DNA from 2 places in the Paenibacillus sp. FSL K6-1230 genome. Region 1 is predicted to be linked to the other one. Evidence: predicted binding sites of a transcription regulator. Region 1 holds the regulator's gene; the other holds the start of a gene.

Region 1 (16,552 bases):
CTTCCAAAATCATCGAGTAATGCGCGAACTTCAATGGTTGATTTGGCGCTCATTAAGCTATTTCTAAGCTCACTTGCCCCTCGGAAGCCACGTACATATATTTTGAAAAAGCGGGCAAGCGCACTGTATGAACGTGGCTCCTCTGCTGAATATTGATCATAGAGATCCAAATGCATCCGCAGCAGACCAAGCAATTCCTCACTACTATGCTCCTTCGGTTCCTTCTCAAAGGCAAACGGATTCTGGAAAATCCCACGCCCAATCATAATACCATCCACACCATATTGCTCCGCGAGCTTCAAGCCAGTCTGTCGGTCTGGGATATCCCCATTAATGGTCAGCAGTGTATGTGGTGCTACCTCATCACGAAGCTTCTTAATCTCCGGAATGAGCTCCCAATGAGCGTCTACTTTGCTCATTTCCTCTCTTGTCCGCAAATGAATGGAAAGATTCACAATGTCTTGCTTCAAAATATGCGTTAACCAGTCACGCCATTCATCTACAGCCGTGAAGCCAAGCCTTGTTTTTACACTCACGGGCAGGCCTCCCGCTTTCGCAGCCTGGATAATCTCCGCTGCAATAGCTGGGCGACAGATCAGACCGCTTCCCTTCCCATTCTCAGCTACATTAGCAACAGGACAGCCCATATTAATATCGATGCCTTTAAAGCCTTCTTTCGCCATACCGATGCTCATCTCACGAAAGTATTCCGGCTTGTCTCCCCAGATATGAGCCACGATGGGCTGTTCATCTGCTGCATAAGTCAAACGCCCGCGCACACTTTTGTTTCCCTCCGGGTGACAGTAGCTCTCCGTGTTCGCAAATTCCGTGAAAAATACATCTGGCCTGCCCGCCTCACTTACGACATGACGAAACACAACATCCGTCACATCTTCCATGGGCGCCAATATAAAAAATGGTCGTGATAATTCAAGCCAAAAATTGTCTTTCGTCATATCCAAAACCTCTCTATGAAAACTAAGAAAAAATCTTAAACTTATCCCAACGAGTATATCATAAACCTTGAGAAGAGCGCACTCACGAATGAATTCAAGTGAAAAAGTGGGGCATTAATTCGCAATTTCGCCATTAGTTACAGGAAGTAAGTTGTTGAAAATTACTTCTAACTTGATATAATACAAGTTATTGAGATTGATAATCACTATCGTGTAATTGACATGTCACTCTGCATTACTATGAAAAATAGTACATATTCATTCGTTAAAATGCGCTCTGAGAATATAACGTGATCTTGATTTATCAATTACAATGCTCTGCTTGTGCGTCAATCTTATTTAAACTAGGGGGATATATATGAGAAAATTCAATGCTTCAAAATCAATGTTTATTTTACTTGCAGCTTTTGCTTTGCTGTTGTCAGCATGCTCAAGTAATGGACCTGCTACTTCTGGTGCTGCTAATACGAATGCTACTGACGCTGGTAGTGCTACTCCTGCTGCTGCTACAACGGTTGAAATTACGGACGCTCATGGAACGGTTACTGTTCCGGTCAATCCTGCGAAGGTCGTTGCTTTGGATAACAGAACTTTTGAGACTTTGTCCAATTGGGGCATTAAATTAGCAGCTGTGCCGAAGGATGTAATGCCTGCGAATTCACCCTATGTAGCCGATGAATCGGTACAAAATATTGGAAATCACCGCGAGCCAAATCTTGAGCTCCTCGCCTCTATACAGCCTGACCTTGTCATTGTTGGTCAAAGATTTGCTAGCTATTATGAAGATATCAAAAAATTAGTGCCAAATGCAGCAGTTATTGACCTCGATTTTGATGTTTCTGCAGAGGCAGGTACACCTGGACAAAATCTGGTAAATGGATTTAAAGATGCAACAACCGATTTAGGTAAAATTTTCGATAAGCAAGAAGAAGCTAGCCAATTAAATGCTGATTTTGATAAAGCTATTGAAGCAGCTAAAGCCGCTTATAATGGTGAAGATAAGATTATGAGTGTGGTTGTTTCTGGTGGAGATATCGGTTTCTCGGCTCCTCACTCTGGGCGAGTATGGGGACCATTGTATGAAATTTTTGACTGGACTCCTGCATTAGAAGTTGAGAAGTCTTCTTCCGATCATCAAGGAGATGATATCTCTGTTGAAGCTATTGCCCAAAGCAATCCTGATTGGATTTTTGTGCTGGATCGTGACGCAGCTATTTCTTCTGATGAAGCATCTGTTCCTGCTCAGGACGTTATTGATAACTCACCTGCTCTTAAAAACACAACGGCTATTACTAAAGGGCAGATTCTCTATGCTCCAAACGATACTTACACCAATGAATCCATTGAAACCTTTATCAAGATTTTTAACGACCTTTCAGAAGCTTTAGCTAAGCAGTGAAAAGGAGTCTAACGTAGTGCTGAAAAACTTGATACCAAATTTAGCTGGGGTTGAGAATTCTCAACCCCAGCGTCATAATCACAAAAGACTATGGACCTTACCTTTTATAATTGCCATTACAGCGACTATTATTTTGGGCATTATATCACTGCTTACTGGGGTGTATGACATAAGAGGACAAGCGGATGGAATGGAGATGTTCTTCATCACTCGTGTCCCAAGAACCCTGGCATTGATGCTTACGGGAGCCGCAATGGCCATGGCAGGACTGGTCATGCAGCTGATTACACAGAATCGCTTGGTGGAGCCGACAACAACAGGGACCATGGAATGGTCTGGTCTGGGGCTTATGTTTGTTTATTTGGTCTTTCCAGCCCCAACTTTAGTGCTAAGAATGACAGGTGCAATCATTTTTTCCTTTGTAGGAACGATGATTTTTTTCATGTTTCTAAAAAAAGTTAAACTTCGTTCGTCTTTAGTAGTTCCTATTATTGGCATGATGCTTGGAGCAGTCATTTCTGCCTTTTCAACTTTCGTTGGGCTTGTTTTTCAAATGACGCAAAATATCGAAAGCTGGTTTGTAGGCTCTTTTTCGCCTGTTCAAATTGGAAGATATGAATACTTATGGATCATTATATTGATTACAATACTTATTTTTATTTTTGCTGATCGATTGACTTTAGCTGGACTAGGGGAAGATGTCGCTACCAGTCTTGGAGTAAACTATAACAGGATCATTCTTTTTGGCACTGCTCTGATTTCTCTAGCTGTTGGCATTGTTGCAGCTGTGATTGGAAACCTGCCTTTTTTAGGGTTAATTGTACCGAATATCGTTTCCTTATTTAGAGGTGATGATCTCCGAAGCAATTTGCCGTGGGTCTGCGTATTAGGGATGGGTACCATCATGATCTGTGACATTCTATCTAGAATCATTATTATGCCTTTTGAAGTACCCGTATCTATGATTCTTGGAACAGTGGGAGCCGTCGTATTTATTGTTATTTTGTTACGACAAAGGAGGTCAAGAAGGAGTCTGAGATGAGCCAATTCGTAAGTAGCAATCCATTACATGTTGAAGTCGATTCTAGCCGTCCTCATAAAAAAAGGTCAGCTAGAGCCTTTCGTACCAAGAAAGAAGAAAAGCGTTATTGGATCTTGCTGATAACATTGATAGTTTTGGGCGTTATTTCTTCGTTTGGACTACTGGTGTATAACAATCCAGTTCCGGTAACCTCTCCTTCTTTCATACCTGTTGTTACAAGAAGGGTTGTAGCCCTTGTTGCCATGCTTGTGGCTGTAATTTGCCAAAGCTTATCAACGGTTGCTTTTCAATCGATTACCAATAACCGAATTATCACTCCGTCACTGTTAGGCTTTGAAGCCATTTATTCAACCATTCATACAAGTACTATATTTTTCTTCGGCGCTGCTGTATTTGTAGGCTTTAGCGGTGTTGATTCCTTTTTATATCAAGTTGCTGCGATGGTCTTGATGTGTTTGATACTGTATGGTTGGTTGCTTTCCGGAAAATACGGCAATTTACAGCTTCTACTGTTAGTCGGTATTATTATTGGAACCGGGTTAAGGTCTGTATCCTCATTTATGAGAAGACTTCTTGCACCGTCCGAGTTTGATATTTTACAGGCAAGAATGTTTGCTTCAGTGAACAATGCAGACTCAGCCTATTTCCCGATTGCCATCCCCATCGTCATCATTGTTGCCATCCTTTTGCTTGCTAATGCCAAGAGGTTAAATGTATTATCGCTGGGTAAGGATGTATCGACTTCCTTGGGAACTAGGCATCAAATCAGCGTGATTTATACGCTTGTTCTGATATCCATTTTGATGGCTGTTTCAACGGCTTTGGTTGGGCCACTTACCTTCTTCGGATTTTTAGTTGCCACTTTGAGTTATCAGGCAGCACAAACCTACGACCACAGATATGTGTTCCCCATGGCTCTTGCTATCGGGTTTGTAATCTTAACCGGTGCATACTTCATTATGAATCATATTTTTAATGCGCAAGGTGTTGTTTCCATTATTATCGAATTGGTTGGCGGATTAACATTTTTAATAGTGATTTTAAGGAAGGGTTCTTTATGATAGAGATTACTAATGTCAAAAAATCATATGCGGATGAGGTAGCGATCGGCCCTTTGAATATTAAAATACCAAAAGCCGGCCTTACTTCTTTAATTGGGCCCAACGGTGCAGGTAAGTCCACTACACTTTTGATGATCGGAAGACTTTTGGATCTGGACGAAGGCCAAATCAAGGTGGCCAATATGGATGTTTCTACATCCAAATCGAGCGAGCTGGCTAAAATCGTAACTCTTTTACGTCAAGAAAATCATTTTGTAACGAGACTTACCGTTAGACAGCTTGCTGGATTTGGACGTTTTCCTTATTCTAAGGGGAGATTAACGAACGAGGATGAGGCTATTATCTCCAAGTATATTGATTTTTTAGACTTGACTGATCTCGAAAATCGATACCTGGATGAGCTTTCTGGTGGTCAAAGGCAAAGAGCCTATGTAGCCATGGTGTTGTGTCAAGAGACGGAATACGTGCTTTTGGATGAGCCTTTGAACAATCTGGATGTGGCTCGTTCTGTCCAGATGATGGAGCATTTGAGGCATGCCGCTAATGAGTTTGGACGAACCATTCTGACTGTTATGCATGATATCAATTTTGCCGCCAAATATTCGGACCGAATTTGTGCCATGAAACATGGCCAAATTGCCGCTTTTGGAACAGTAAAGGAAGTTATGGACCCAGAGCTTTTAACCGATATTTTTGAAACGAAAATTGAAATTATAGACGGTCCCTATGGGCCGATTGCGATTTATTAGGGCGGCCTGTATGAAGAGGCTGCGCACACACCCTAGAAGGTAGAGTGAACACTTTGCTCTACTTTTTTTAGTACGTGTGCAAAATTATAACTTCTTAAATAACGAAAAAAACGGCATTTCTTTACTCATAGACCACAGCCATAAAATCAAATCATAGATACATAGCAAAAGCCCGCTAAACACTCAGAAATCCTTGTGTCTAGCGGGCTTTTAAGTATGGAGCCTAGGGGGATCGAACCCCTGACCTCATCGCTGCCAGCGATGCGCTCTCCCAGCTGAGCTAAGGCCCCGTATGTATTTTTTAACTTCTCACCATTATCGGCGACTCCTATATCATATAATTTTCACACAGCAATGTCAATACTTTTAAAGCGCAAAATTTATGGGCCGACGCTTATTCGTCGGCCTCTTCCTTGGACAGCAAGGATTTCAGTTCCTTCATGAACATATTGATGTCCTTGAACTGCCGATATACCGACGCAAAGCGAACATAGGCCACCTCATCCACCGGATATAGATGCTCCATGACAAGCTCACCGATCTCTTGGCTGACGACCTCTGTAGCAGCTGTATTCCGTAATGCATTCTCCACCTTGGATACGATCTGCTCAAGCTGCTCCACTGATACTGGGCGCTTCTCGCAGGCACGAACTAGTCCACGCAGCATTTTGTCACGGCTGAATTCCTCACGGCTGCCGTCCTTCTTCACGACCATTAATGGAGCTTCCTCCACCATCTCGAATGTCGTGAATCTACGGGCGCACTGCTCACATTCTCTGCGTCTGCGAATGGATTTATTATCGTTGGCTGGCCTGGAATCCAGCACCTTCGTTCCTGCGTAAGCGCAGTAAGGGCATTTCATGACAATCACTCACTTCCTTTTACCAATAAATTCTTCATTAATTAGACTAATAAAATTCGAATATCGACACATAATACAATTACCAACCGCGAGGAGGTGAACAACAATGGCACAAGGGAACTCTAACAATCTGGTTGTTAAACAAGCGTCCGGAGCACTGGAACAACTGAAATACGAGGTTGCTCAAGAGCTTGGGATTAGCATTCCTCAAGATGGTTACCAAGGTAACATGACATCTTATGAGAACGGTTCGATCGGGGGTTACATCACCAAGCGTCTGGTGACAATCGCCGAGCAACAACTGGCCGGTCAATTTCAATAAGTCATAACAAGCAAGGTGCAGGACAGGCGATAAGCCTGCCTGCACTTTTTAACTTATCCATGGCATTATCTTGAACCATACTGCCCTCATAAAGCCCGTTAAACCTTATCACCATTCCAGAAATCCATTCCCTAGAACTGATCATAGATCTTCGTATATTGACGGTAATAATGCGTTACCCTCTGCACATAATGCCTTGTCTCTCCGTAAGGAATTTGCCGTATCGTCTCCTCACGACCATCCCATATCCCTTCGCTAAGCCAGCTCTCGACTTTGCCTGGACCTGCATTATAAGCGGCGATCATGGCAACGGGCTGATCGGGAAATTGCTCCATCAAGTTATGAAGGTACCACGAACCTAATTGAATATTCAATCCAGCCTCATGCTTCACACTATCCAATGGCTGCTTGGGTAGCTTGGCCCGCTCCATAATCCATTGCGCGGTATCAGGCATGATCTGCATCAGTCCTAAAGCCCCCTTATGCGATTCCATGCTGGTGTTATAATTCGTTTCAACCCGAATGATCGAAGCCACCAGAAATGGGTCTACCTCATAAGTCTGCGCATACTGCCGAATTTCATCCTTATAGCGGATCGGATAGAAAATCGCCATCCAGTTAGAGCTCAGGAACACGAAGACGACAAAAGACACGAGCAAGATGAGCAGGACTCTTTTTTTAGCAAAAAGCTTCATGAAAGCCTCTTGTGGCGAAGCCACTGCTCCAGCTGCTGCTCAGTATACTGTAGATCCTTGCTATTATCTATTACGATATCAGCCTTGCGCTTCTTCTCTTCTATATCCATCTGTGCAGCCAGTCGCTGCTCCGCCTCCAGTGCCGCAAGCCCATCACGCTCCATCAGGCGCTGGAGCTGTAGCGTACGCGGAACATATACCACCATAATCTCCTGGAACAGGTTGTCCAGCTTGGATTCATACAAAAGCGGAATATCCACCACGACCAGCTTGTCCGGCTGCTGCAGCTCAAATGTCGTCATCCGCTGCTTGATCTCCTGCCGAATGGCAGGATGTGTGATGTTATTCAGCGCCTGCAGCTCGGCCTGATCTCCAAATACAATTCGTCCAAGCTCCTTGCGATTCAAGGTTCCGTCGTCATTCATAACTTCTGTCCCGAACCGCTCCTGGACCGCCGCAAGGACCGGATGCCCCGGAAGCATGACTTCCCGGGCAATGACATCAGCATCTACGAGCAAGGCTCCTCTGGACACCAGCATAGCGGACACCGTGCTTTTTCCGGTTGCAATACCTCCGGTTAATCCGATGATCATGCTTACACCCGCCTTCAACCTCATTCTAATCTTCAAACTGTACTTTTATTCGGATCACGGTACGAATTCATACCTTCGCTTATAATCATGCAACCTACTCAACGCTCGAATCTCCATAGTACTACATTAGACGCAATATGCCCATGATAATTAAGAGCAGCGCTGGCAGCGAGGCTACCGTCCGCATGAAGCGAAAGGCCGTTAATCGAAAGCCTGCCTTCATTCCTCCGATGAGAAAGATCCCGCTGAAGAGTGCGATAGCCAGTGCTGTAGAAAAAGGGTCAAAACCAAGCATAGCTGCCCCAAGCCCTGCACCAAAAGCATCCAGGGAGAGTGCGATCCCCAGCCATACCGCTTCATGTGGCGAGATGCTGCCAGAGTCATCCATATCCGCTGCAGAGGGACTACGCAAAATACGTATGACCAGCCCCAATTTGCGGAGCTCAAGCGAAAAAACGGTCTGCTCCACCGCGGTCCCTAACGTATCCTTCGCATTCGTTTTTACCGTTGCACGCTCGTTCACATCATGCGCCTCTGACTGCTCCACCAACGAGATAGACGAGGTATCATCATGCTTTTGAATCAGAGATTGCACCAGGGACCAACAGCCAATCCCAATCAGAATCAGTGCTCCGAGCAAGGTCGTGAATGTTGGAGATAGCATCTTCTGCATGATGACACCAACCTGCATGGATACCCAAATAACCATACCCGAGCAGACAGAGATAATCACAATCGACAGTAGTGGAATCTTCATCTTCCGCAAGCCGTATGTAACTCCGACACCAAAACTATCCAGACTTAATGCAAATGCAAGCAACAGCAGGGACATCCAATGACTACCCATCCTGAGCCCTCCCCATAGCCATGCGCCCGGACATACCCGATAGCGCACTCGGTTATATATCTCAGGCATTATATGAGAAAAATGGGCTCAGTGTGCACTTCCATCATTTCTACACTTCCACACTCCTATACTTCCACTAAACTGTCGGCTGACATTTAGGGCAATAATGCGTGCCCCTACCAGCTACTACGGATTTCTCTACTGGTGTATGGCAGACAACACACGGCTGCTGCTTGCGGCCATAGATCTGGAGCTGATGCTGATACGATCCGCTATCTCCCTGACCGTTCACATAGGATTTGACGGAAGAGCCGCCAGCAGCTACCGATTCTGACAGTACGCCAACAATGGCCTTATGCAGCAACGTTAATTGTTCTGTAGTTAAAGAATTAGCTGGTTTGGACGGGTGAATCCCAGCCCTGAACAAGGCCTCGTCTACATAAATATTCCCAATACCAACGACATATGCTTGATTGAGCAGCGCTGCCTTGATGGAGGTTGAGCGTCTTCCGACTGCCCCTTGTAACGCCTCCACGGTGAACGCTTCATCCAGTGGCTCCAGACCGAGCTTATGCAGCGGTGCGGATATCAGATCCTCACCGGTATTGAACAGATGCATCGTACCGAACTGTCGCACATCCTTATACCGAAGCTCTGTACCATCGTTAAAATGAAAAATGACATGCGTATGCTTTTCAACTGCCTCATCCGCAGCATATAGGCCGTATCGCCCCTCCATACGCAGATGGGATACCACTACAAGTCCATCCAGCAGAATCCGCAAAAATTTGCCTCGACGCTCCACGCCAGTAATCGTATGCCCGGCAAGCTCGAAGGCAAATGCCTGTATGTCCGAAGGCCGCTGAATAATGCGCGGCAAATGTACAGAGACTCGTTCAATTTGTTTCCCTACTACCAGTTCATTCAATGTTCGTTTTACAGTTTCGACTTCCGGTAATTCCGGCATAATTCCTTCACCTCAAGCTCTATTATACTGGAACCCGGACAGGTTCGAAAACAGCCTGGTTGCTATTTCGCCTCATACCAGTTATCTCCATAGCTCACATCAGCCTTGAGAGGCACGGACAAGCTCAAAGCCTTCTCCATCGTCTCAGGTACTAGCTCCTTCATAATCTCCAGCTCATCCTGTGGAACCTCAAATACAAGCTCATCATGTACCTGCAGCAGCATACGACTACGCAGCTTGCGCTCGTTCAGCACCTGATCCATCCGCACCATGGCTAACTTGATTATATCTGCCGCGGTCCCTTGAATTGGCGTGTTCATCGCCGTCCGTTCTGCGAACGAGCGCAGATTGAAGTTGCTGGCATTGATCTCTGGGAGATAACGTCTGCGTTCTAGCAGCGTCTTAACATATCCGTCCCGTCTGGCATCCTGCACAATGTCATCCATGTATTTGCGAACACCCTGGAACACGTCAAAATATTGATCAATGAACTGCGCGGCCTCTTTACGGGTAATATTCAAATTCTGGGATAATCCGTAATCGCTGATGCCATAGACGATTCCGAAATTGACAGCTTTGGCCGATCTTCGCATGTTCGCATCCACATCCTCAGGCTTGACCCCGAATACATCCGAGGCAGTCTTCGTATGAATGTCCATATTGTTCACGAAGGCTTCCTTCAGGCGCTCATCATCAGAAATATCAGCCAGCACACGCAGCTCAATCTGTGAATAGTCCGCGGCTAGAATCGACCATCCAGGCTCTGAAGGTACGAATACCTTGCGCAGCTTACGGCCCTCCTCCATACGAATCGGAATATTTTGCAAATTCGGGAATTGACTGCTTAATCGTCCTGTAGCCGCAATCGTCTGCCGATAGAAGGTATGCACCTTGCCCGTCTTCTCGGAAATTTCCTTCAGCAGTCCCTCTACATAGGTCGATTGAAGCTTAGCCAATTGACGGTATTTCAGAATATTCTGTACGACATCATTGTATGGGGCCAGCTTCTCCAGTACTTCGGCATCCGTGGAATAGCCCGTCTTCGTCTTCTTGACGACCGGAAGGCCGAGCTTGTCGAATAGGACCTCACCTAGCTGCCTCGGTGAATTCAGATTAAACTCTACGCCAGCATTCCGGTAAATATCCTGCACCAATGCTTCAATCTGGGTCTCGAATTCATGACCTAGCTGCTTCAGCTCATCCATGTTGACCGCGATTCCCTGCTTCTCCATATCTGCCAGAATACGAGACAGCGGCATCTCCATATCGTGGAAGAGCTGCTTCATACCATTCTGCTCAAGCTGCTTCTCCTGAGCAGGGACAAGTTCTCCCACAACGGCAGCCTTGCGAGCCAAATGATCAGCGAGAATGTCCTCTGATGGAATCTTGTATTTTGCACCCTTACCCCATACATCTTCATCCGGTCGAATCGACGGCAGGTTATGCTTAGCTGCCAGTCCACTCAAGGTCTGATTCGCATCCGTCGGGTCCAGCAGATAGCCTGCCAGCTGCACGTCAAATTTAGCACCCGCGAACGGAATACCGTACCAATGCAGCACCAGATCAGCCCGATGCAGATCATAGCCCTGCTTCGGCTTGGCGGCATCCGCCAGCCACTCACGCACTCCTATTCCCGCATCTGATTGCAGTAGCTCATCCGACAGATAATACTGTCGTCCGTGTACTCCGATTACTACGCCGATCAGCTTGGCCTGGTGTGGGTTATCCCCGTAGGACTCCACATGCAGAACGCCACCATCACCTTGCGCGAGCGCCGTCTCCAATTCCTTTACCGTGTCAGCTTGTAAAATAACCACATCTACATCAGCTTCTGCCTGTGTAGTCCCACCGCCACTACCAACGATCTCTCCAGAAAGCTGGAGGCGCTCCAGGAGAGATTTGAATTCCAGCTTGGCTAATGCAGGACCTGCAGTGTCTTGCTTAAGTCCGCTGTATACGATGCCATCCCAGCCCTTATCCAAGGGCACCTCGCGATAGATCGTAGCCAGTTGCTTGCTAAGTCTCGCATCCTCCGCATGAGTCTCGATGCGTTCCTTCATTTTCCCTTTTAACTCACTGGTATGTGACAGCACCTCTTCGACACTACCATACTCGTGCAGCAGCTTCAGAGCGGTCTTCTCGCCTACACCAGGAATGCCTGGAATATTGTCGGATGCATCGCCCATAAGACCCTTCAGATCAATGATCTGCGCAGGGGTCAGACCATAGCGCTCCTGAATCTCGGCTGGACCATAGGTCTCAATCTCGGTAACGCCTTTACGTGTCAGGCCAATCTTCACCTGATCCGAGGCCAGCTGAAGCATATCCTTGTCGCCAGACACGACAATTACCGCATGACCTGCTTCATCAGCCTGCTTGCTGAGCGTTCCGATAATATCATCTGCCTCATAGCCTTCCAGCTCGAATTGAGCAATACCGAGACCATCCAGTAACTCTTTCAATAGTGGAAATTGCTGTGATAACTCTGGCGGCGTCTTCTCACGCCCTCCTTTATAGTCCTGATATCCCTCGTGGCGGAATGTTATCTTGCCTGCATCAAAGGCTACAAGGACATGAGTAGGTTTATGCTCCTCAAGCACCCGCAGCAGCATTGTCGTAAATCCGTACACCGCATTGGTCTGCTGTCCACTGGAATTCGATAACGCAGGGATTGCAAAAAAAGCTCTGTATATAATACTGTTGCCGTCAATAAGCATGAGTTTGTCCATTGGCTATGCACCTCATCGAATTCATTCGTTATACGCTTATCCTATTTTAACATATCCAGCGAGTATCCTGAAAAAAAGGGTTGCACGCCGCCCTGCAAATAGCATCTGAATTATCTTTACCATCTATCCGTTGCTGATTTCTTTTTCAGGTTTCAAAACACTCACATAAAGTACATAAAGAAAAAGACCCCTTGGGACAAGGAGTCTTTCCATGTGCACTATTGATTCAGATCTGGACGTTGGCTTGTAACGAGATATACCGCACTCTCACCAATGTTCGTCGCATGGTCACCAATTCGCTCAATGTATCTGCCGACCAGCAGCATCAGCATAGCTTCCGATACCTGGGAAGGGTTCTCGCCGATGAACGTATACAGCTCACTGATCATACGGCTGTACAAGGCATCCACCTTGTCATCGAGCTGTGCCATCTTGTAGGCTTGGTCCGTATTCTCGTTCAGGTAGGAGCTGATAGCTTCATTCGTCATTGTCTTCACAAGCTCAGCCATCTCCTGGATCTCCGCGAGCGGCTTGAGCATTTGCTTACCATCTAATCGAAGTGTGACCTTCGCCACATCAAGGGCCAGATCGCCCATGCGCTCCAGGTCACTGGATATTTTGAAGGAGACAATAATTCTGCGAAGATCCTTTGCCACAGGTTGCTGTGTGACGATAAGGCGTGAGCCCATATCGAGAATCTGCTCCTCCATCTGATTAATCTGCGCATCACTACTCACGACCTGATGTGCAAGCTCAGTATCATTCTTTTCCAAGGCTGTAATTGCACGATCCAATGCCTCGGATACTTTTCCACCCATTTCAAGCAAGAGCGTACGTAGCTCCTCCAAGCCTTCGTCAAAATCCTTTCTGCGTATCATCCTATGCGTGCCTCCCTCTCTGCCATTACTCAGCCAAAGCGGCCGGACACGTAATCCTCCGTGCGTGAATCCTGCGGGTTCGAGAATAGTGACTCGGTCTCGGAAGCCTCAATAATCTCGCCATTCAAGAAAAATACGGTCTGACCCGATACCCGGGCTGCCTGATGCATATTATGTGTAACCATAATAATTGTGTATTGGTCCTTCAACTGCTGTACCAGCTCTTCAATCTTCAGTGTGGAGATCGGGTCCAGTGCGGAGGTCGCCTCATCCATCAGCAGAATATCCGGTTGAACCGCCAGTGCACGTGCAATACACAGCCGCTGTTGCTGTCCACCAGAGAGGCTTAGCGCCGAACGCTTCACGAAATCTTTGACCTCATCCCACAAGGCTGCTTGCTTGAGACTCTGCTCCACCAGACCGTCTAGCACTTCCTTGCTGCGAATTCCGTGCAGTCTCGGTCCATAGGCTACATTGTCGTAGATCGACTTTGGAAAAGGATTCGGCTGCTGGAAGACCATTCCTACCCGTTTGCGCAGCTCCTCCACCTCAAATTCCTCGGCATAGATGTCCTTGCCAGAGAGCTTGACCGACCCTTCAATGCGTGTACCTGGAATCATATCATTCATACGGTTCAGTGTACGCAATAGTGTTGATTTCCCGCAGCCTGATGGTCCGATGAATGCCGTCACAGTCTTATCCGGGACGTCCAGAGACATGTCCTTCAAGGCATGAAATTTCTCATAATACAAATTCAACTTCTCTATCGTAATCACAGGATCATTCATATGTGAGCTTCTCCTTCAGTATGCAGTTCGTTCTCATTCAGCTCGAATACCGATAACATCAAGATTATAATGGCCTTGTGTAAACGAAATACAGTGGATTTGTTAACTTAATGTAAAATAAGAACAAGCTCTCGTTCTTCACTTTGCTTTTTGTCAGCATTTTCGTTCGTATCTTCACTTGTTGTACAATCCTTTTTTTCTTCCACCTGTAAATCAGCTAGCCCTTTCACTTCTTTACTAGCTTCTTTACTAGCTTTTTCACCTAATTGTTCAACTGTTTGTTTATTAGCATCTTTATTAGCATCTTTATTAGCATCTTTACTAGCTTGTCCACTAGTCAGCTTACTAGTCCGTTCATCAACTCGCCCAATGGGCTGCGCAGACACTGCTGTTCTCTTTTCCTTAGTATCATCAGTCCAGACGTTTCTTTGTTCCTCTACTGGCTGAGCTTGCTGTATACCCTTATCCTCAGCAGAGCTGCTCGCGTCCGCAGTACTTCTGTTCATCTGCATAAGCTCATCAGCTACCTGGCCCGCAGTAAGACGAGCTTGCTCCGCTGCCTGTGTCATATCCTGATTCAACTGCTCCATCCGCTGAACAGCCTGAATAATACTCCCCAAGGCTTCATTTCCTTCATCTACGAATTTCGATCCATTAGCTACCTGACGAAGACCCTCGCTTGTCAGATCTGTCTGTCCTCGTACCAGTTCTCCGATCTCGTCCAGCAGCTTAGTGATGCGAGATGAGCAATCCTGTGTCTGTGCAGCAAGTCCCCTGACCTCCTGCGACACAACCTGAAACCCGCGTCCATATACTCCAGCATGGGCAGCTTCAATGGAAGCATTAATGGCAAGCAGTGTACTTTGTCCTGCCAGATCCTTTACTGCCTTAGCAATCCCGGAAATAACCTCCAGATGGTTGCTCATGCTCAGGGCCTGCGTATGCTGCTTCTCCAGCTGCTCCATAACCTCCCTATAGCATTCCTGAACCTCAGCCAGCTTCTTCATCCCACGCTGTGCTGCCTGCTCCATCGCCTGACTGTGCTCCATGCTTTGCCTAGCCTCGCAGGATACCTGCTCTACATTACCTTGAATATGCTGCACCTGATGGTAGCTACGCTGTACCGTCTGCTTCCGACTCCCGTCCGCTTCCTGCTGCAGTAACTGCGCTACCTGCATGACATCTCTGAGCGTCAAGACGCTAGGTGGCTGAGCCCCCAGCAGTATGATGCAATCATAGAAATTCGCATCTGGACGCTGTAAGACTTGATCCAATATATCCTCCGCAGCTGCTGTGGTCTCTACCTTAAGAGCAGTCCGATCCACGAATTCAGCAGCAGGCTTGTCATAGAACAATGCCGCTGCGAACCTTCCTGCCAGATGACGATTATAAGATTCTCTCATTATGATGCCCAGGATATCCCCTACTTGATTCTCCACCAGTACGCAGGGCATTTCAGGCTGTTGTCTGAATATATCCAGTAATTCCTTACAGGTTACTTGAAGATTAATAATGGTGACTTGCCGTCCTCTCACATAGTCTCCAATCATCTTTCGCTTTAGATCCGTTTGCGTATCCAGTATTATTGGCATTCCCTAGCAACCTCCCATGTAATTCCATTCACATATAGGTCTATGGGACTATTGTAAACACGCATTGTTAGATGGATTTCGATTTCCTGTTATCACCATGTAAAAGCATAGTGGATATCCTTGGAAAAGAAAAAAAGAACATCCCTTATACCAAAGATTGGGATGCTCTCTTCTTATTCACTACCAGCTTGTATCCAACTCCACGGATGGAATCAATATGAACGGACTCAGGGTCCAGCTCCAGCTTCTTGCGCAAAGAGCTTACGTGAACGTCTACCGTCCGTTGACCCCCGATATAGTCGAAGCCCCATACGGCATTCATCAGATCATCTCTCGTTAGCACAACTCCGGGCTTCTTGGACAAATACAGTAAGACCTCGAATTCCTTCGGTCTCAAATGAATCTGCTGTCCACCGAGAATGACCTCATACTTCTCAGGATAGATCTCCAGCTCACCAAGCGCGATGCGGGACTCCTCGGTCTGCTCACTTGTTAAGACCTCGTCACCTGAGGTACGGCGCAGCACTGCGTCCACTCTGGCCAGCAGCTCGGATACCCCAAACGGCTTCGTAATGTAATCATCTGCTCCCGACTTCAGTCCCTGAACGACCTCAGCTTCACCATTTTTGGCCGTCAAAATAATGATCGGGGTCGTAATGCCTCTGCTTCTCAGCTTACTCAGAATATCCAAGCCATTCATTCCAGGAAGCATCAGATCCAGCAATATAAGATCGAAGGACTCCGTAGAAGCCTGTTCATAGCCAGCTGTACCATGATCTACTGCCTCTACCTCATAGCCCTCCTGTGTCAAATTATACGTAAGCAATCTCGCGAGCGTAGGCTCGTCCTCGATAACCAATAGGCGTTGTGCCATTATGAAATCCTCCATTCCACAGTATGAACTTCATTTAGATGAAACTCATCTGCAACCTCGTCTGCAAGCCATATCCCATGCTCACGATTCGCACATCCATCATTCTATCACGGCATTGTTAACGGAGTGTAAAAGTTATTATGCAACTGTCTACCTATTCCTGATGCTGAATCACGGGAAGCTCTACACTAAAGGTAC
Region 2 (16,552 bases), 4.2 Mb from region 1:
TTAAATATCAAAAAAACTACTTTTTTTCACTATAACCTTAAAAAGGGTTATCCAATATCGATCCCGATAGGAGGTTTACTATGAAAAAAAAGCGGACTATAGAAGTTATTCTAGTTGGTACTATAATTCTAGTCCTATTATTAATAGGCGCTTTTTTTATATCCTTACAAGTCAAATACAATTCTCTGGAAACGAGTCTACGCCAGCATCTTATAAATGTTGAAGGCTATAAAGAAGATGAGATTATTAGTATAGAAGCTAAGCTGAGTTCTATGCCGAAATTCCCTGTCTATGTTATTTTTTCGGATGATCCTGAAACCAAATATATTTTCACAGATGGAGACGGAGATGTTTCAAGGTGGCATCAATTAGACCCTAAGAATCCTCAACGCTTAAAAAATAACCAAGAATGACTACGGCACTACTTGCTGTTTTGGAATAGAGATAACCTTAAAATCCGTATAACTGATCCATTCGAACAAAGCTGTGTATGCATTTGTCAAAACTTTTATCAATGTAGAGATAGCTCCGATTCATATCATTATATTACCACTTCTAACTTCTGGGATTTTATTAACAACATTATTGTTTCTATTAATACCGGGATTTTTGCAACTCCATCTTTAACAATGAATTTCCCTGCTTGGTGATTCAACTTGCATTAATCTCTCTCTCATTTATGTATATTTGTCCGTTTCTGGCAAAGCCTCTTGAATTATTCTGTGAAAATACCCATATTAACATTCATTTCTCACCATATTATATTTCAGAGTTTATGTCTTTCCCCCTCACCTTTGAATCTTCCATTTACTGCTGTAAGGCACTTTAATATTTGTAGAGAGAGAGGAGCAACATTGTTGAATAAAAAACTATGGGCAAGCCTTGTGATAGGCGTAATCATCATTTTAGTCCCCGTACTCATAACGGGACAATTGTATAATCCAGGGCGAATTGTTGACCCCATTATGATTTCTGCTGAATTTATTGGTAGAACTTTGGCAGGTATTATTGGCCTGCTCGTTATATACCACGGTATTACGCATTCAAAATAGTACTTAACTCAACGGAACACCATATCTCCATAATTTCACCTCATAAACAAAACTTAATAGACTGAGAGGGAATATTATGATCTTCGTGTACATTATAGGCACCTTTATAGCTGTTACGATAGCAGCCTGGTTATTCGGTCTGATCGGTGTCAATATTGGTGAAGGCCCAAATGCAGACGCATGGTTCTTCTACGGCTCTATCATCATAGGGATATTGCTAAGTATTCACGATAAGTTGGATGAAAATAAAAAAGGGGACAAAAAGTCCCGCTAAGTCCCGCTTCACCAAGAGGAATACGTATTCAACATTCATCAGGACTTGTACCATCTTTACAGAAATGAGGGCTATCGTGTTATGAGAAAACTAGTAGTTAGTGGACATACGTACATGTGGAATTATAGAGCAGTCAGAGATATGTACTGCAGATCCAAATTGACTATTATTACTGAGAAAAGAGATATAAAATTTATAGTTCAGTTTATTACCAAGGATACACCAACTACCGGCAGCCCTTTGAATGAAGGGTTACGCGTGATTAGAGAGAATAAGCTTTACTCCATTAACTTTAATCAACCCAAGTATGTTGCGGAGATTCTTCAATATATTCTTGATCTGGATTTAGATCTGACAACAAAGAAAGTGCATGAGCTAAACGGTAATAACTTATTGACCGATATGGGGTACGCGGATTTGGACGGCTTTTTGATATAAAAGGCCACAGTTGGATTCAGGTACGGCAGCTCCTATTTTCAATCGCCGACGAGCTGGTTACTATTGGGTAAAAACTCGGATCGGAGCGTAATCGCGTGGTAGAAAATATCTTGTCGATTCACAATCATCAGGTTGTCCGCACAGATAGGGAGAACGGTGAGTCCGTTGCAGTCAAAGGCGGGATTTCGGCGGATCACTTCGAGGTTATTCACCTGTTCACACGAGGATGGATTCCCTTCGGGTATCTGCGTGATGGCGGCGGAGTCTGGTGGTACAACGGGCGCAGCAACAAAGCCTCTCGCATAAGCAAGACGCAAGACTCAGGGAATTTCACCGTTCTAGACGATGATTACGGCCTGGATGACGAGAACGTGTTTCTGGAGGACAAGCTCATCCCTGAAGCCGACCCCGCCAGCTTCGAGCTATTGCCTCACTCCCCTTACTTTGCACGAGACAAGCATAGACTGTATGTCAAAGGAAGCAATCACTTCTTCACCATGAGCGAGGTGGATGCCTCAACCGCCATTGCCTATCAACAATACGTGACGGATCAGGATCATCTCTTCCATTACTTCAATTCGCTTACCTATGCCAACGAAAGCAAAGATGAAATAAAGGATTGGCTGTTGGACAACTACCCTCACATTCGCGGCTGGTGGCATCCCGATTATGAACATAATGAAGCCGGGCTACAGCCTCTGCAATGGAATTGGCATACGACGGGAAGAGCTATCTTCTATGTCGTGGATTCAAGCGACTGGCGCGGCGACATAACGCGGACGACGCGCAATTTGGTGCGTGCAGCGGACCCTGCATCCTTCGAGCCTCTCAACGAACAATTCGCGCGAGATCAGCAGCATGTCTATTTCCGCTGGCGTATCATCGAAGGAGCCGACCCCAGCTCCTTTGTTCCGCTAGACGATATGTGCGGGCGCGATAAGAACCATGTGTACTACAACGGTTATATGGTGTCCGATGCGGACTCCGCTAGCTTTGTATCCTACCCAACAGCCAGTCACCACGGCCTATCCAAGGACACGCATCATGTGTACCATGCCGACTTCGTGCGGACAAGCTTGCCCTTCGGGCATCCTGATCAGGTGCTGGTTCCTATGAAAGGTGCAGATCCCGCCAGCTTTGAATTGTTGTCTCCTACAGGAAGCTGGGCGCAAGACGTGAATAACGTCTATTTATGGGGTACACTCGCCAAAGCCATAGATAGGGCCAGCTTTCAGTTTCTGTTCAACGATGAGCCACAAAGCTGGGCAAAGGACCAGACCCATCTCTATAATGCTAACGGCAAACGTACCGTCAAGGGAGTGGACGGCAATAGCTTTATGATGCTGAATCGGTTCTGGGGAAAGGATATGCAAACTGTCTTCAGCTTTGTAACAGGCAGCGTGCAAAAGTCTGCTGACGCCTCCACCTTTCAAGTCCACGACGACATGGGCGGAGCAGAGGACCAGACCCATTACTATGCAATCAAGAATGGAGATATCAAAAAGACGAAGAAAACGGGGCTATAACGCCGAACAGCCTGCTTATCATAATTGGAGGTCACTCGTTCGCCTGAGTGGCCTCCTTTCTTTTGTATGCTTCGCTCAAGTTCCCTATCTTCTGCAATACAAATTACAATCTATAATCTAGCAATAACCTCTAAAATATGACAATAGGAGGTGGATGAGAAGCATGGCTAATCTAAGCTATCTACAGCCACGAATTGAGCTGGCCCGAGCAGAGCTACATAAGATTGCGGAGGAACGGGATAATCTGCTCCATCCCGAGGTCCTTGAGCACTCCGAGCAACTGGACTTATGGCTGAACCAATACAATCAGGAACTCCGGTTACATGGCACACGCAAAAAGCCGATTGTCCATACAATCGGCTTGAGCGAGTCAATCTAACTTTTTATACTATACTGCTCTAGACGCGGAAGCGGCCTACCATTCCTTGAAGCTCTTCTGCCATGCTGCTCAGGTCTGTAGCTGCGGAAGACACTTCCTCCATAGACGCAAGCTGCTCTTCCGCGGCTGCGGATATCGACTGTGTATTCGCAGAAGACTCCGAGGACAGATTCAGAATCTCGCGTATGGACTGAACCACCTCGGATGTACTCTTCTCCATCTCCTGAGCAGCCTCCCGAATCACCTCGGCACTCGTAGACGCCGCTATGATATCAGCCTGAATGAGATTGAAGGACTCCCCGGAGTTCTGCACTGCACTTACTCCCTCCGTCATACGCTCCTGCGTATCACGCATAGCACGCTGGGCCTTGTCCATATCGGATTGAATAGCCGCAATTCGTCTGCCAATTCGGGCAGCCGATCCAGCCGAGTCCTCCGCTAGCTTGCGCACCTCATTCGCGACGACCGCAAAACCTTTGCCGTGCTCACCTGCCCGCGATGCCTCAATCGAAGCGTTCAAGGACAGCAGGTTCGTCTGCTTGGCAATGCCTGAGATATCCTCTACGATGCCCCCGATCTCGGCAGACCGTAGCGTAAGTGATTCGATGACCTGCCCCAGATCATTCACGGTATGCTGCATCCCATGCATCAGCTCCACGGCTTGCAATACAGAACCGCTACCCTCTTGGGCGGATGCAGACGTGCTACGCAGTCGGTCAGACATATCTCTGATCTGCCCGGTAACGCTACCTACATTGCTGGATACCTCATTCATTCGATCCGAGCTGTTACCCATGCGCTCAATCTGACGCTCGCTTCCTTCAGCCAGCTCTTGAATGGCTACCGTCACATGCTCGATCGACTGTGTTGTCTGCTCGGCCCCTGCAGCTAACTCCTCTGCAGCAGCATTGACACGATTCGTCGTCTCACCTACTCCTTGAATCATGGTACGCAGATTCTCCACCATCTGCTGGAAGTAACGTGCCAGCATACCGATCTCATCAGCAGGACCCGTCTCGATCTTCCCGCTCAGGTCGCCCTGGCTAATCCGCTCGGCAGAGACTTGTAGTCTACGAATCGGCACCAGAATCGCACGCACAATAATTGTAATTATCGCAACAACCACCACCAGTGACACCAAGATTACAATCAGTGTCGTATTACGTATTCCTGCGACCGTGTCATCAATCTCTAAGCTGGACATGGTACCTGCAATTTTCCAGCCTGTCGTCTCGTTCGTTACATAATCAAGGCTCATGTTTTGCCCTTCATTCGAATAAGCGTAATACCCGCCTGGTGCATCATACATTTTCAACAAATAGTCAGCATCTACCGTTTCCCCAGATTCAATGGTAGGATGGACCACCACCTTTTGGGTACCATCCAGGATAAGAATATACCCCTGCTTGCCGACTTTAATCAAGGCCTGCTCCTGGACACGCTCCAGATTCAAGGACATACCCAGAACACCTGAACCGTCAGGAAGTGTCTTCGCCATGACAACGACCGGGATTCCCGATGAATTAATATTCACTGGAGCAATTACAGTCTTCCCTGGTTGCTCCATAGCCAGCTTGTACCACTCTCGAGTACGTGGATCAAATCCATTCTCATCTTCCTTGGGTACTCCGCGAATCATCAGACCCTCAGGAGTCCCTATAAAAGTATCTATCACATCAGGATGCAGCTGCACATATTCTACCAGCCGTGGTTCAATCAGTGGGCTATGGTTGCCATCAATCATGGAGCCATCGAACTGCTCCGACAGGTAGCCGACATTATGCCACTTAGACGAGACACTGGATTCAATCATCATGTTAGCAGTGGAGACCGCCTCGGCCGCATCCTCTCTAATCTGGTTAGCTACTGTGTCACGTGATGTAGAGTAGGTCATCCATCCGATAAATACACTTGGAATTAACAGGACCAATAGAAATGCCACATACAGTCGGAGACGCAGCGTCAGTACAAATTTGCGCTTACGGACCTCGGGGGTGTGACCCTGCATCTCTGCTGCTTGGTTATTTACCACCCTTGTCTCTTGATCAGATTTGAACTTCAATCCTCGTCTCATTCTACCTCTCCCTTTTAGCCTCTTTATATGACTAGCAGTGTTAATTATCGGCAGTAGAGAACCTGATGTTTAATTAAATAAATTTAAAAATTGCTTCTTTATTTTAGTAATTATTGGCACATCAATATGAGTAACTTAATTCTATTGTTACAAGAATTAAGGGCATTCCGATCAGCATATGACGACATGACAAAAAGCGGCCGATAGAGCTTGGCCGCTTCATAGTACTTGATTTTCAGATAGGATTATGCTAGGTTCCAACCATTCACTACGTATTCGGAATACCCACGGGAGTCGTTGTCACATCCAGCGTGGAGACTACCAGATTCTCAGGCTCGTTTACGCGCTGATCGCTGGGGCTGATTTTTTGCGGAACAGAACGGCATCCAGTCCATATTGGCCACTACCTACGAGCGCCTGCTGAAGAGAAGCGAACAATACGATCAGATCGAGCTCCAGAGCCATATAAGGCTGTCCCATCTTCGCTGTCAGCAGGACACCTAACATGATCACGGTCAAGGCAGCGCCGGCAAAGCGAGTACCCAGGCCGAGAATCAGGGCAATACCACCCAGCAGTTCTATTGCTGCAACGACAGGGGCCAGTGGCCCCGGAATGCCTATGCTTGAGAAAAAGCCGGCCGTCCCTTCCAGTCCCTGAAATTTCTGCATACCATGCACCAGGAAGATTACACCTGTCATCAACCTCACCAATAACAATCCAATATGAAGCGTCTTTTGATTCATCATATTTCCTCCTTTTTTTTGTTTCACTACAATATGTAGTGTTGTTTGTAAAAATAAACGTTGCTGTGATGCTAGATCACAGCGAACGCGAATAACAAAGTTAATACCGATAATACTTGTACCGATATCATGACGGGCTTGCGTGGCATTCGTGGCGGCAGATCCTGATCAGGATGAAGAATCCGCAGGATTCTGTAATTAATAGAAGTGCCCGCAAAGAAGGAATGTACTGCTCCTGTGACCGGCGTGACATCTGCCGAAGGCTTCTTCAGTAGCTTCAGTAGTGCACTGCCCAGACCAGCAGGGCTCCCTGTGCGATGGATCGCTTCATTGTCTGCAAGAATCTCACGTGCTGTCTTATAGTGCTCAAGAATGTGACGCAGGACGGGAATATAGAACAATAGCACGGCGCTGAGCTGAAGCGTCCAGGTCTTCAGCGGATCATAATGTCGCATATGATGGGCCTCATGATAGATGACAGCGGCCTGTTCCTCCTCGTCCAGCATGGACAGCAGCTCTGTTGACACTATAATCCGGGGCTGCAGCAATCCCAATGTAAAGGCCGCAGGACGATCGTACTCAATGACCTGAATTCGCCCTAATCCCGCAGTGGTATAGGTCGCATTCAGTTGCTTCGTCCATACGCTATGCTCCAGGCTATCCAGATGTCGAAGGGCGGCTCGTTCAGCAGCAATCTGCCGAATGGTCATGACCAAGGACACTATAAACGTCAGCAGGACCAGCAGATTCAAGCCATCTACAAGATAACCAATATGCAGGGATTCCAACAACTGTCTGCAGATTTGAAATACATTAAAGTTCAAATCCCAGTTCAATAACGTATGCCCAGCATACATGAACATTTGCACCAGCATCAGGCCGGACAAGCCCGCTCCGGCAGCAAAAAGCAATCGGGAACGGCTTTTCCACATGGTCACCTATCCTTTTTCCATTGTTTGATTTTTTGTTCAAGCCTCTCAATCAACTCAGGGTCGGCCTCCTCCAGCGCATCAATCATGTGATTGACAGCCAGCGGTCCGAATTGCTCCAGAAGATCATGACTTAGCTCCTTGGACTGGGCCTCCATGAATTCCTCTCTCGTTAGAACAGGCTCATAGAGCGAGGTCCGCCCACGTAGCTGCTTGCTCAGAATTCCTTTGGTCACCAGGCGATTCATGACCGTCATAACCGTATTGAAGCTGATGTCCTTGTCATGCTCAAGTGCCGTCTGAACTTCCTTGATGCTCTGTCTTGGCTGATTCCACAGCTGATCCATGATTTTGGATTCCAGTGGTCCAAAAAAACGGTTCAAGCCTGTCTCTCCGCCCTTGAAGTTGAGTCTCTTCATCATGCACACCTCACACTACTCATTGTAGTGATTATTAATTGAAAGTCAAATTCCTGATTTCGTCAATTTATGATATATATAGATTGAACTGAGAATGTTAAGAGTTCGGGTCAATCTAAATTAGTTAGTCCCAGCTAGTTAGCTAGTCCGCCAGACGATAGCCTGCTCCTCTAATCGTAGCTATATATTTCGGGGCCGACGCACTGTCTCCCAGTTTCTTGCGCAGACTCTTCACATGGACATCCACCACGTTACTTCCACCCGCAAAATCCGTATCCCAGATCTCCTTCATCATTTGTTCTCTGGAAATAACACGACCCTGCGCCTCAATGAGCATGAGTAATAGGTCATATTCCGTCTTGGTCAGGCTGATGCTCTGCTCGCTTAGCTGGACGGTCATCCTGTCTTGATCAATCCAGATGTCCTTGAACACGGTTCTGCGGCTGGTTGCTTGCTGCCCAGCGGTAGCTGGCAGACGACTGATTAGCTCCTCTACCCGACTGATCGTCACATTCGCCGAGGCTGGCCAAGCGAGCAGCTCTTCATCGGGCAGTAGTGACCCAGCTTCCTCCAGCACCGTTGGAGTGACCAGCAACATACGCTGTAGCCCTTCCAGCTCAGGACGAGTCTGGTCGTACCAGCTCTTCAGCTCGCCAATGCCATGCAGTGAGGTGCAGTCGAGTACCAGCAGATCCGTCGTCAGCTGTCCCTGGACTTGCGGCTCCCAACGGTGGAATACCATCACATCATAGCAGGAGGCCGAGAGCATGCTGATCCAAGTCTGGACATGGGCAGGCACCGGGCTTATCAAAGTAATCCGACTCGTCACAGGGCAATACAACGGCTCATAGAGATTCACATCATTCACTTGATTCCCGGAATTCGCCTGTTGTACGTTATTCACTTGATTCATGGAAATTCCTGATGTTACCTGATTCGCTTGCTCTGGCATTCAGGGCACACTCCTCCGAATACGACATGGGCGTGAGCTACATCGTAGCCTGTCTCGACAGCAACCTGCTTCATCCATGCATCGGGCACTCTGCTCATGACCTCATCCACACGACCACATACCTGGCAAATGACATGCTGATGATCATCCATCAATCCATCATAGCGACTTGCTGTATCTCCAAGCTTCAGCTCCCGAATGAGCTCCTTGTCACTCAGATAACGAAGTGAATTGTAGACGGTACCGTAAGCCAGATTATATCCCCGTTCATTCAAGCGCTCCATCACATCAGCGGCTGTTGGGTGATCGTGTGATTCACGTACAACATCATATACAGCCTGTCTTTGAATGGTGAGATTCAAGGATTTCATAAGAATCACTCCTTCTATATCAACGATTTGTATTTTATCTTAATTTGTAATGAGTATAAATAACAATTTAGACCTAGTATAAATCTAAATCCATAAATCGTCAAGAAGATGAAAAAAAGATGAAGCCAGCAGGCCTCATCTCGGTTCAATTTTTTTAATTATTCTTTACCTTATCCATATCCACAGCACAAATTCCCGACTTAATCTTACACCATTTTGCCTGTCCACCCTCATATCTACACATCCCAGCAAATCTCTTCAGATGTACAAGAGATCCGCTCCAGCTCTGCTAATTCTCACAATAGACAGCGAGTGAGGCCAGTGTATGCTGCTCCCATGACTTCAACATCTGCTGCTCCGATTCCTGTATGATATTCGTAAGAGCAGATGTCACACCTGCACAATAGGTATTGGGCGACGGTGGTATCATACCTGGACATATAGGCTCATAGATCTCCACAGCCCGATATACATCAGCCAGTGTAATCTCCTCGCAGGACCGAGTAAGACAATACCCTCCAACTCGCCCTTCCTTCGCCGTAATGAGTCCGGCCTGTACCAGCCGTGCAAGCACTCTGCGGACCAATGTCACCTCACTACCGATACAAGCAGCTATATCTCCACTAGCGCACATTTGCCCATCACGCTCCAGGAACAATAGCGCCTGCACAGCTACACCAAGCCATTTAGGCGTGGCTTGACGCATTCTTTTCTCTTTGCTCACAACCCCAGGACACCTCGATCCCATTTGGACTTACCGAATTAATATATTGTACGTGAACCACCAGGGAACTTCAAGGAACTACACATTTCGCATCATTTAATGTAAACGTTAACAACTGTTTCATCATATCGAACCTCAAAAAATATCTCAAGCTTCACTTCCCCGTACACTGTGGGCTTTCCGGCATTGGGCACCTACTCGGTGTGATCAATGTCACATTCAAAAAACACCATATGTAGATACAATGGGACAATCATATAACAATATATTGTGAATTGACGGAGGGTAACCCCATATGAAGACAACCTCAGGAACATCTGTTCATACTATAGGCGAACGTGTCATTGGAGCTCAAGATCTTGAAATGCTGCGGGAAAACGCGAATCTGAACGGAGATTCCTTCAGCGGTAAGATGAGTAAATTGGGCTCGGAATATGCAAAATGGTACACAAGAGAGCAGGTGCTGCCTCCAGCATTGCTGAAGGCTATTGATGATGGCTATGTGTACGTGCATGATATGGATCAATATGCGCTCGGTACGACGAACTGCATCTTTATTCCTTTCGATCGATTGCTGGCTTCCGGCTTCAACACAGGCAACGGCTCCGTCCGTACGCCGCAGACGATCATGTCTGCTATGGCGCTGGTCGCCATCATTTTCCAGGCGCAGCAGAACAGCCAATTCGGCGGGGTATCCGCGAACAAGATTGACTGGGATCTGGCTCCTTACGTAGCCCGCTCCTTCCGTAGACATTTCCAGAAAGGAATGCGCTTGTTCGGCGAGTCTACGACAATGGAAGAACAGCTAATTACGATGAGCAACGAAGAGGTACAAGCTCAGTGCCCACGTTCATGGGCATTTGCTCATGAAGAGACCGTTAGCGAGACAAGACAAGCTGCCGAGTCCCTGATCCACAACCTCAATACGATGAGCAGCCGGGCAGGTGGACAGATTCCTTTTACATCGCTGAACTATGGAATGTGTACCTCAATGGAAGGAAGACTGGTCGCTCAGAGCCTGCTCGAATCCACGATTCGTGGACTAGGTAGCGGAGAGACTCCGGTATTTCCACAGCATATTTTCCAATGTAAGCAAGGAGTAAATCAGGCTCCTGAAGATCCGAACTATGATCTGTTCCAGCTCGCCGTTGAATGCTCCAGCAAGCGGATGTATCCGAACTTCGTGAATGTGGATGCGAGCTTCAACCTGCCATACTACCGTGAAAATGAACCTGATACCATCATTGCTACCATGGGCTGCAGAACCCGTACAATCGGCGACCGCTTCGGACGCAACCGGCAGAGCGGCAAGGGCAACCTGTCCTTCAACACCATCAATCTCCCACGTCTGGGCATCGAATTCGGAACCTGCCAGGGACAACGCACCGTGCCTGATATCAAAGGCTTCTATGACAAGCTCAAAGAGATGATGGAGATCGCTGTCGAGGGTCTGATCCATCGTTATCGTATTCAAGCGAATCAGCCTGCGAAGGCTTCGGACTTCATGATGAGAGAAGGAGTCTGGGAGGGCGGCGAGCAGCTATCCCCTGAGGATAAGGTCGGCGATCTGCTGAAGCACGGGACCCTTGCTCTGGGATTCATCGGCGTGGCTGAATGCATGAAGGCGATGTACGGTCAGCATCACGGAGAGAATGATACGGTCTATCGTGAAGCTCAACGCGTCATCACAGCCATGCGGAGCTTCTGCGATCGGATGAGTGAGCAGCATGAATTGAATATTACGCTGTTCGCAACACCTGCCGAAGGACTGTCTGGCAAATTCACACAGCTGGATGTGCGTGAGTTCGGCGTTATCGAAGGAGTTACAGATCGTGAATACTACACGAACTCCTTCCATATTCCGGTATACTATCCGTTACCAGCTGCACGGAAGATCGAACTGGAGGCTCCTTTCCACCTCTGGTGCAATGCGGGCGCTATCTCATATATTGAGCTGGATGGTAATGTACGTAGTAATCCTGTTGCTTTCCGTTCGATTGTACAATACGCGCTGTCCCAAAATGTAGGCTACTTCTCGATCAATCACCCGATTGACCGTTGCCCATGCTGCGGTTATGAAGGGATTATTGGCTCCGAATGCCCGAAATGTGAAGCCGAAGAGAGCACGACCCACTTCCAGCGTCTGCGCCGCGTGACCGGCTACCTTACTGGGGACTACACTGTACGCTTCAATGGAGCCAAGCAGGCGGAAGTTCGTGATCGGGTGAAGCACCAGTGAATCTGCTCGGATACATCCCTGAATCACTGAATGAAGGTATAGGCCTGCGAGCGGTAGTCTTCATCAGCGGTTGTCGGCATGCTTGTCCTGGCTGCTTCAACCCGGAATCATGGAGCTTCCGCAGCGGAGAACTGTTCACGGAAGTCCGCCAGCAGGAGATCATTCGAGAGATTGCGGGCAATCCGCTATTGGACGGGCTGACCCTCTGCGGGGGAGATCCCTTCTTCTCCGCCGGAGAATGTGCTGAATTCGTACGCAAGTTCAGACAAAGCTGTCCGAGTCGGAGCGTCTGGGCTTATACCGGATTCGTGTATGAAGAGCTACTGGAGGATGAGGAGCGGCGGACGCTTGCCGAGCTATGCGATGTGATCGTGGATGGACGCTTCGTTCAGGCCGAGAAGGATGTGTCTCTCCCCTTCCGGGGTAGCCGCAATCAGCGCCTTGTCGATGTGCCAGCCAGTATCCGGGCCGGAGCTTGCGTGCTCTGGTCTGATCAGGCGAACAAGGAGAGGGTGGTCCTCTCAGATTCTGCCCGCTGGTAGCTCTCAATAGAGCTCAGATGTTCAGTACAGGATTCCAGACTAATCCATCCCTAACTAACCAGCAATCTTCAACAGCTCCTTGACTGTTCCGAAGAACGCTGGTTATTTTTTCATGACCAGTACCTTGCATTATTCAGTAGAGGGTGATAAGTTATATCCAGCTACTGTTCAATGCACAGTACTGAACGTTGCATAGCTCATGACGATTCATGGAGCATGGATCATGTCTCCTGGATATGATTCGTTGTTGATTCACATTTTGATTACGAATTTGGAGGGTTCGAGCCATTGAACGTGCATATTCAATTTAAAAAAGGCGTATTGGAACTGTGCGTTCTTGTATTAATAAGCCGCCAAGACCGTTACGGCTACGAGTTGGTGCAGGCGGTGTCCAAGCATGTAGAGGTCGCGGAGGGGGCGCTGTATCCTCTGTTGCGTCGTCTAGTAACTGAGGGCTACTGCACAACCTACTTGCAGGAATCGAGCGAAGGGCCGCCACGCAAATATTATCACCTCACTCCCACGGGCAGGGAGTATATGCAGGTCCTGCATATGGAATGGAATCATTTTGTACACAATGTCACCAATCTCTTGGAGGAAGGACACGGGCATGAAGAAGCATGAGTTTATGAAAGAGTTAGAGACGCATCTTAGACCACTGCCACCGCACATTCGCAGGGATTTGCTGGAGGATATGGAGCAGCACTTCACATTCGGAATGGCCAGCGGGAAGAGCGAGGAGGATATCTCCAGGGAGTTGGGTCATCCCGTTGATATTGCGATCGAAGCACTAGAGGAATTTCCGGCTGCACAGGTTGAGGGAATACAAGATGAGACCCTACAAGCTTCGACAATGCAAGATTGGACATCTGCACCTGTAAAAAAGAGACACCCGGTAGCGACAGCCCTTATCATCATTGGACTTGTACTATTGAATCTGATGATCGGACTTCCCGTATTCTCCGTGATCTGGAGCCTCTGGCTCTCACTTGCTGCCATTGCTATATCCTGTCTGGTCGCACCGCTGGCTCTGATCGCAGAGTGGGTCATGAATCGCGAATTCCACTTGTTCAAGTTGTTCTTATCCCTGTTCATGACAGGAGCAGGCATACTGCTCTTCATGGCAGTTAGACGATGGATGCGGCGACTGGCTCACTTTACCGTGCAGTATTGGCGCAAGAATCTGAATTATGTGGAGGGAAAATCATCATGAAGCGCAAGTGGATAATGACGGCTATACTCTGCATGCTGGTCGGAATAGCCGGGATGGCTGCACTCGGCTTTGATGCTAACCAAGGCATCTTAGGCTCGAACAATTCTGAGCGAGTCGCTCATGAGCAGCAATGGAGCTTTGCCGCTGATGAGCTGCAGACCTTGAAAGTTGAACTGCTAAGCGATGATCTATATGTACAATTCGCGGACAGTCAGGATACACAAGGGACAATCACATTAGAAGGACGGTTCGACCAGAAGGTACTTGCTCAGCTTGAGCAGGCTCACATCCAGAATGGACAGCTTGAGCTTATCATGAAGCCGGAGACAAGGATATCCTTCTTTAATTTCGGAATTTATGAATCCAATAAAAGCACATTGACGATTCATATGCCACAAGGTGCAGTGCTGTCCAATCTGGATGTCCGCGGCACGTCAGGCAGCTATAATCTCCAGGATGTTCATGCAGATCAGACCTCCGTCCAGCTAACTTCTGGCGATTTGAATCTGAACAACCTGACCGCAGATCACTTCACAAGTAAAATGACATCAGGAGAACTCAGCATCCTCAATGCTACTGCGAACCTTGACCTTCAGATGACCTCCGGTGATATTAAGGTTGACGGGCTACGTGGTGAAGGGAAGGTTCAGGCGACCTCTGGTGGTGTCGAGATCAGTCAACGAGAAGCTGGGGGACTGGATATATCCATGAAGTCGGGAGATGTCCGCATCGAGACTCCAGTTGGATCACAGGCCATCTATGATGTACGCACCACCTCCGGTGATATCGTGACTCCTCCTTCCAGCGCACAGGCTAAGCATATCATTAAGGTACGTGCAACTTCCGGCGATGTAGTCATCACTAACTAACACCTTGACCAGATCAAACAGGAGTGTTTAGTCGCTTTCTACTAACTACGTTCTCTACTAACTACGCTCTCTGCAGATTCTTACACACCCGTAATCGTATTTGGCCAAAACGAGTGTCAGATGTCCAACGAAACTTCGAGACTGGACTGAAAATTAAAGTATTAGATTGAAAAACCGCCAGGTGTGAAGTGACCCTGACGGTTTTTCTTGAAGGAATGGCTAGCACCTTTTATTAATGATCCGTGTGCTGAGTGTGTATGTGTTTAGCTTGTGTAGGTGGATATATTCGCGTATTAGGCTTTACTATGAAGGGTAACTAGGTAACCATCTGGGTCGGCAAATGTAAAGGTTCGCCCGAAGGGTCCATCTATTGGCGCAGATGTAATCTTTACTCCTGCTTGAACAAGCTTGTCGTGGATTTCCTGCGCATCAGGAGCATGAAGCCACAGGGCGACACCAAGTCCAGGCTGAGTACCCGAGCCGAGCTCTACTCCTGGCATAAGGTCACGAAGAGCAAATGCAATAGGCTTTGTATCGAAGACCACAGCATGAGGTGGCCCCGCCTGTGAGCGGACAAGCCCAAGATAGTTTTGATAGAATTCTGCAGAGTCTTCAAGATTAGTTACTTGAAGTGAAATGAAGTCGGGTCCAATTGCTGACATCATGAAATGTCCTCCTTTGTATTTCATTTTTAATATCTCGATTGTACATCCCCCCTCTTGCCAACAGTATGTCAGTAGCGTTTTACCACTTTCTCAATTTCTTCTAAGACAATCTCATCTTTGTGGAGCAGAATGCTCCTTATGGATCTTCCTTGTATTTGGTGTTGCCTGCTTAATCCAAGTATAATAAAGGAGAGCCTGACCGCAGTGTCTGCGGACCTTACTTTCTCAGGAGGAGATTACCATGTTCGTAGTAACGAATACGATCAAAGTCAAGCAGGGAACCGGAGCGAAGCTGGCAGAACGATTCAGTGAAGGCGAAGGTGTCTCGGAAATGCCCGGATTTGTACGTATGGAAGTATGGCATGGGGTAAACAAAGATCAGGAAGAAATCAAGGTGTCCACGCTGTGGGACAATGAAGAGGCCTTCCGTGGGTGGACCCAGAGCGAGAGCTTCCGCAAGGCCCATCAGGGACGGGGGAAGAACGAAGATATCCTGGGAGCCTCTCTCGATCAGTATGAGCTGCTGGCTCATATCTCTGCAGAGGATTAATCAGACTACTATTCCTGCTTAATCGCAGCACACCTGGTACCCATTCATGTACATACAACCTTTCGATTCAGCTATAAGACTTGGCCAGTGCCAAGGAACGCATTTTACAAAGGAGCGAACGAACAAAATGGAACTTAAGAACATGACAGCTATCATTACCGGGGCTGGTAAAGGAATCGGCAAAGCCACAGCTATCGCCTTGGCGAAGGAGGGCGTTAGTCTGGGACTGATTGCCCGTACCGTAGCCGATCTGGAGCAGCTTCAAGCGACATTGTCCTCCGAATACGGTGTAAAGGTCGTATGTGCTGTAGCGGACGTATCTGACCGCACACAGGCAGAAGCAGCAATCGCCTCTCTGGAGACAGAGCTCGGTGCTGTGGATATTCTGATTAATAATGCGGGAACGGCTTCCTTCGGCAAAGTCATAGACATGGACCCTGAAGAGTGGGAGCGCATCGTACATGTGAATCTCATGGGAACCTACTACATTACCAGAGCTGCCCTGCCGAGCATGATCGCTCAAAACAGCGGTGCTATCATCAATGTAGCCTCTACTGCTGGGGAGCGCGGTTTTGCGACAGGCTCTGCCTAT

What was found. Region 1 encodes NrdR, which represses ribonucleotide reductase genes. Its sites were predicted from a motif close to AACACNATATATNGTGTT; they were not measured.
Region 2: MKX74_RS25985 (anaerobic ribonucleoside triphosphate reductase) is a predicted target of NrdR. The motif match lies at 10,140-10,157, and genes of this name have one in related genera.

What each region holds. Positions count from the first base shown of each region.
Region 1 is NZ_JBBOCK010000001.1:1,681,317-1,697,868, reverse strand. It holds gene MKX74_RS07460 (tRNA dihydrouridine synthase) at 1-956, opposite strand, end outside; gene MKX74_RS07455 (siderophore ABC transporter substrate-binding protein) at 1,315-2,355, shown strand; gene MKX74_RS07450 (ABC transporter permease) at 2,384-3,397, shown strand; gene MKX74_RS07445 (iron chelate uptake ABC transporter family permease subunit) at 3,394-4,458, shown strand; gene MKX74_RS07440 (iron ABC transporter ATP-binding protein) at 4,455-5,207, shown strand; tRNA gene MKX74_RS07435 (tRNA-Ala) at 5,425-5,497, opposite strand; gene nrdR (transcriptional regulator NrdR) at 5,602-6,069, opposite strand; gene MKX74_RS07425 (alpha/beta-type small acid-soluble spore protein) at 6,176-6,391, shown strand; gene MKX74_RS07420 (lytic transglycosylase domain-containing protein) at 6,523-7,086, opposite strand; gene coaE (dephospho-CoA kinase) at 7,083-7,679, opposite strand; gene MKX74_RS07410 (MntP/YtaF family protein) at 7,801-8,526, opposite strand; gene mutM (DNA-formamidopyrimidine glycosylase) at 8,663-9,493, opposite strand; gene polA (DNA polymerase I) at 9,556-12,222, opposite strand; gene phoU (phosphate signaling complex protein PhoU) at 12,441-13,100, opposite strand; gene pstB (phosphate ABC transporter ATP-binding protein PstB) at 13,130-13,888, opposite strand; gene MKX74_RS07385 (methyl-accepting chemotaxis protein) at 13,996-15,480, opposite strand; gene MKX74_RS07380 (response regulator transcription factor) at 15,626-16,354, opposite strand; gene pnpS (two-component system histidine kinase PnpS) at 16,509-16,552, opposite strand, start outside.
Region 2 is NZ_JBBOCK010000001.1:5,846,333-5,862,884, forward strand. It holds gene MKX74_RS25920 (DUF3139 domain-containing protein) at 81-413, shown strand; gene MKX74_RS25925 (hypothetical protein) at 858-1,052, shown strand; gene MKX74_RS25930 (hypothetical protein) at 1,129-1,326, shown strand; gene MKX74_RS25935 (hypothetical protein) at 1,486-1,764, shown strand; gene MKX74_RS25940 (DKNYY domain-containing protein) at 1,860-3,290, shown strand; gene MKX74_RS25945 (aspartyl-phosphate phosphatase Spo0E family protein) at 3,454-3,669, shown strand; gene MKX74_RS25950 (methyl-accepting chemotaxis protein) at 3,689-5,743, opposite strand; gene MKX74_RS25955 (DoxX family membrane protein) at 6,083-6,487, opposite strand; gene MKX74_RS25960 (M56 family metallopeptidase) at 6,559-7,419, opposite strand; gene MKX74_RS25965 (BlaI/MecI/CopY family transcriptional regulator) at 7,422-7,835, opposite strand; gene MKX74_RS25970 (response regulator transcription factor) at 7,978-8,787, opposite strand; gene MKX74_RS25975 (Fur family transcriptional regulator) at 8,763-9,158, opposite strand; gene MKX74_RS25980 (Rrf2 family transcriptional regulator) at 9,448-9,882, opposite strand; gene MKX74_RS25985 (anaerobic ribonucleoside triphosphate reductase) at 10,178-12,121, shown strand; gene nrdG (anaerobic ribonucleoside-triphosphate reductase activating protein) at 12,118-12,663, shown strand; gene MKX74_RS25995 (PadR family transcriptional regulator) at 12,952-13,287, shown strand; gene MKX74_RS26000 (DUF1700 domain-containing protein) at 13,274-13,876, shown strand; gene MKX74_RS26005 (DUF4097 family beta strand repeat-containing protein) at 13,873-14,745, shown strand; gene MKX74_RS26010 (VOC family protein) at 15,039-15,410, opposite strand; gene MKX74_RS26015 (antibiotic biosynthesis monooxygenase) at 15,652-15,960, shown strand; gene MKX74_RS26020 (3-ketoacyl-ACP reductase) at 16,088-16,552, shown strand, end outside.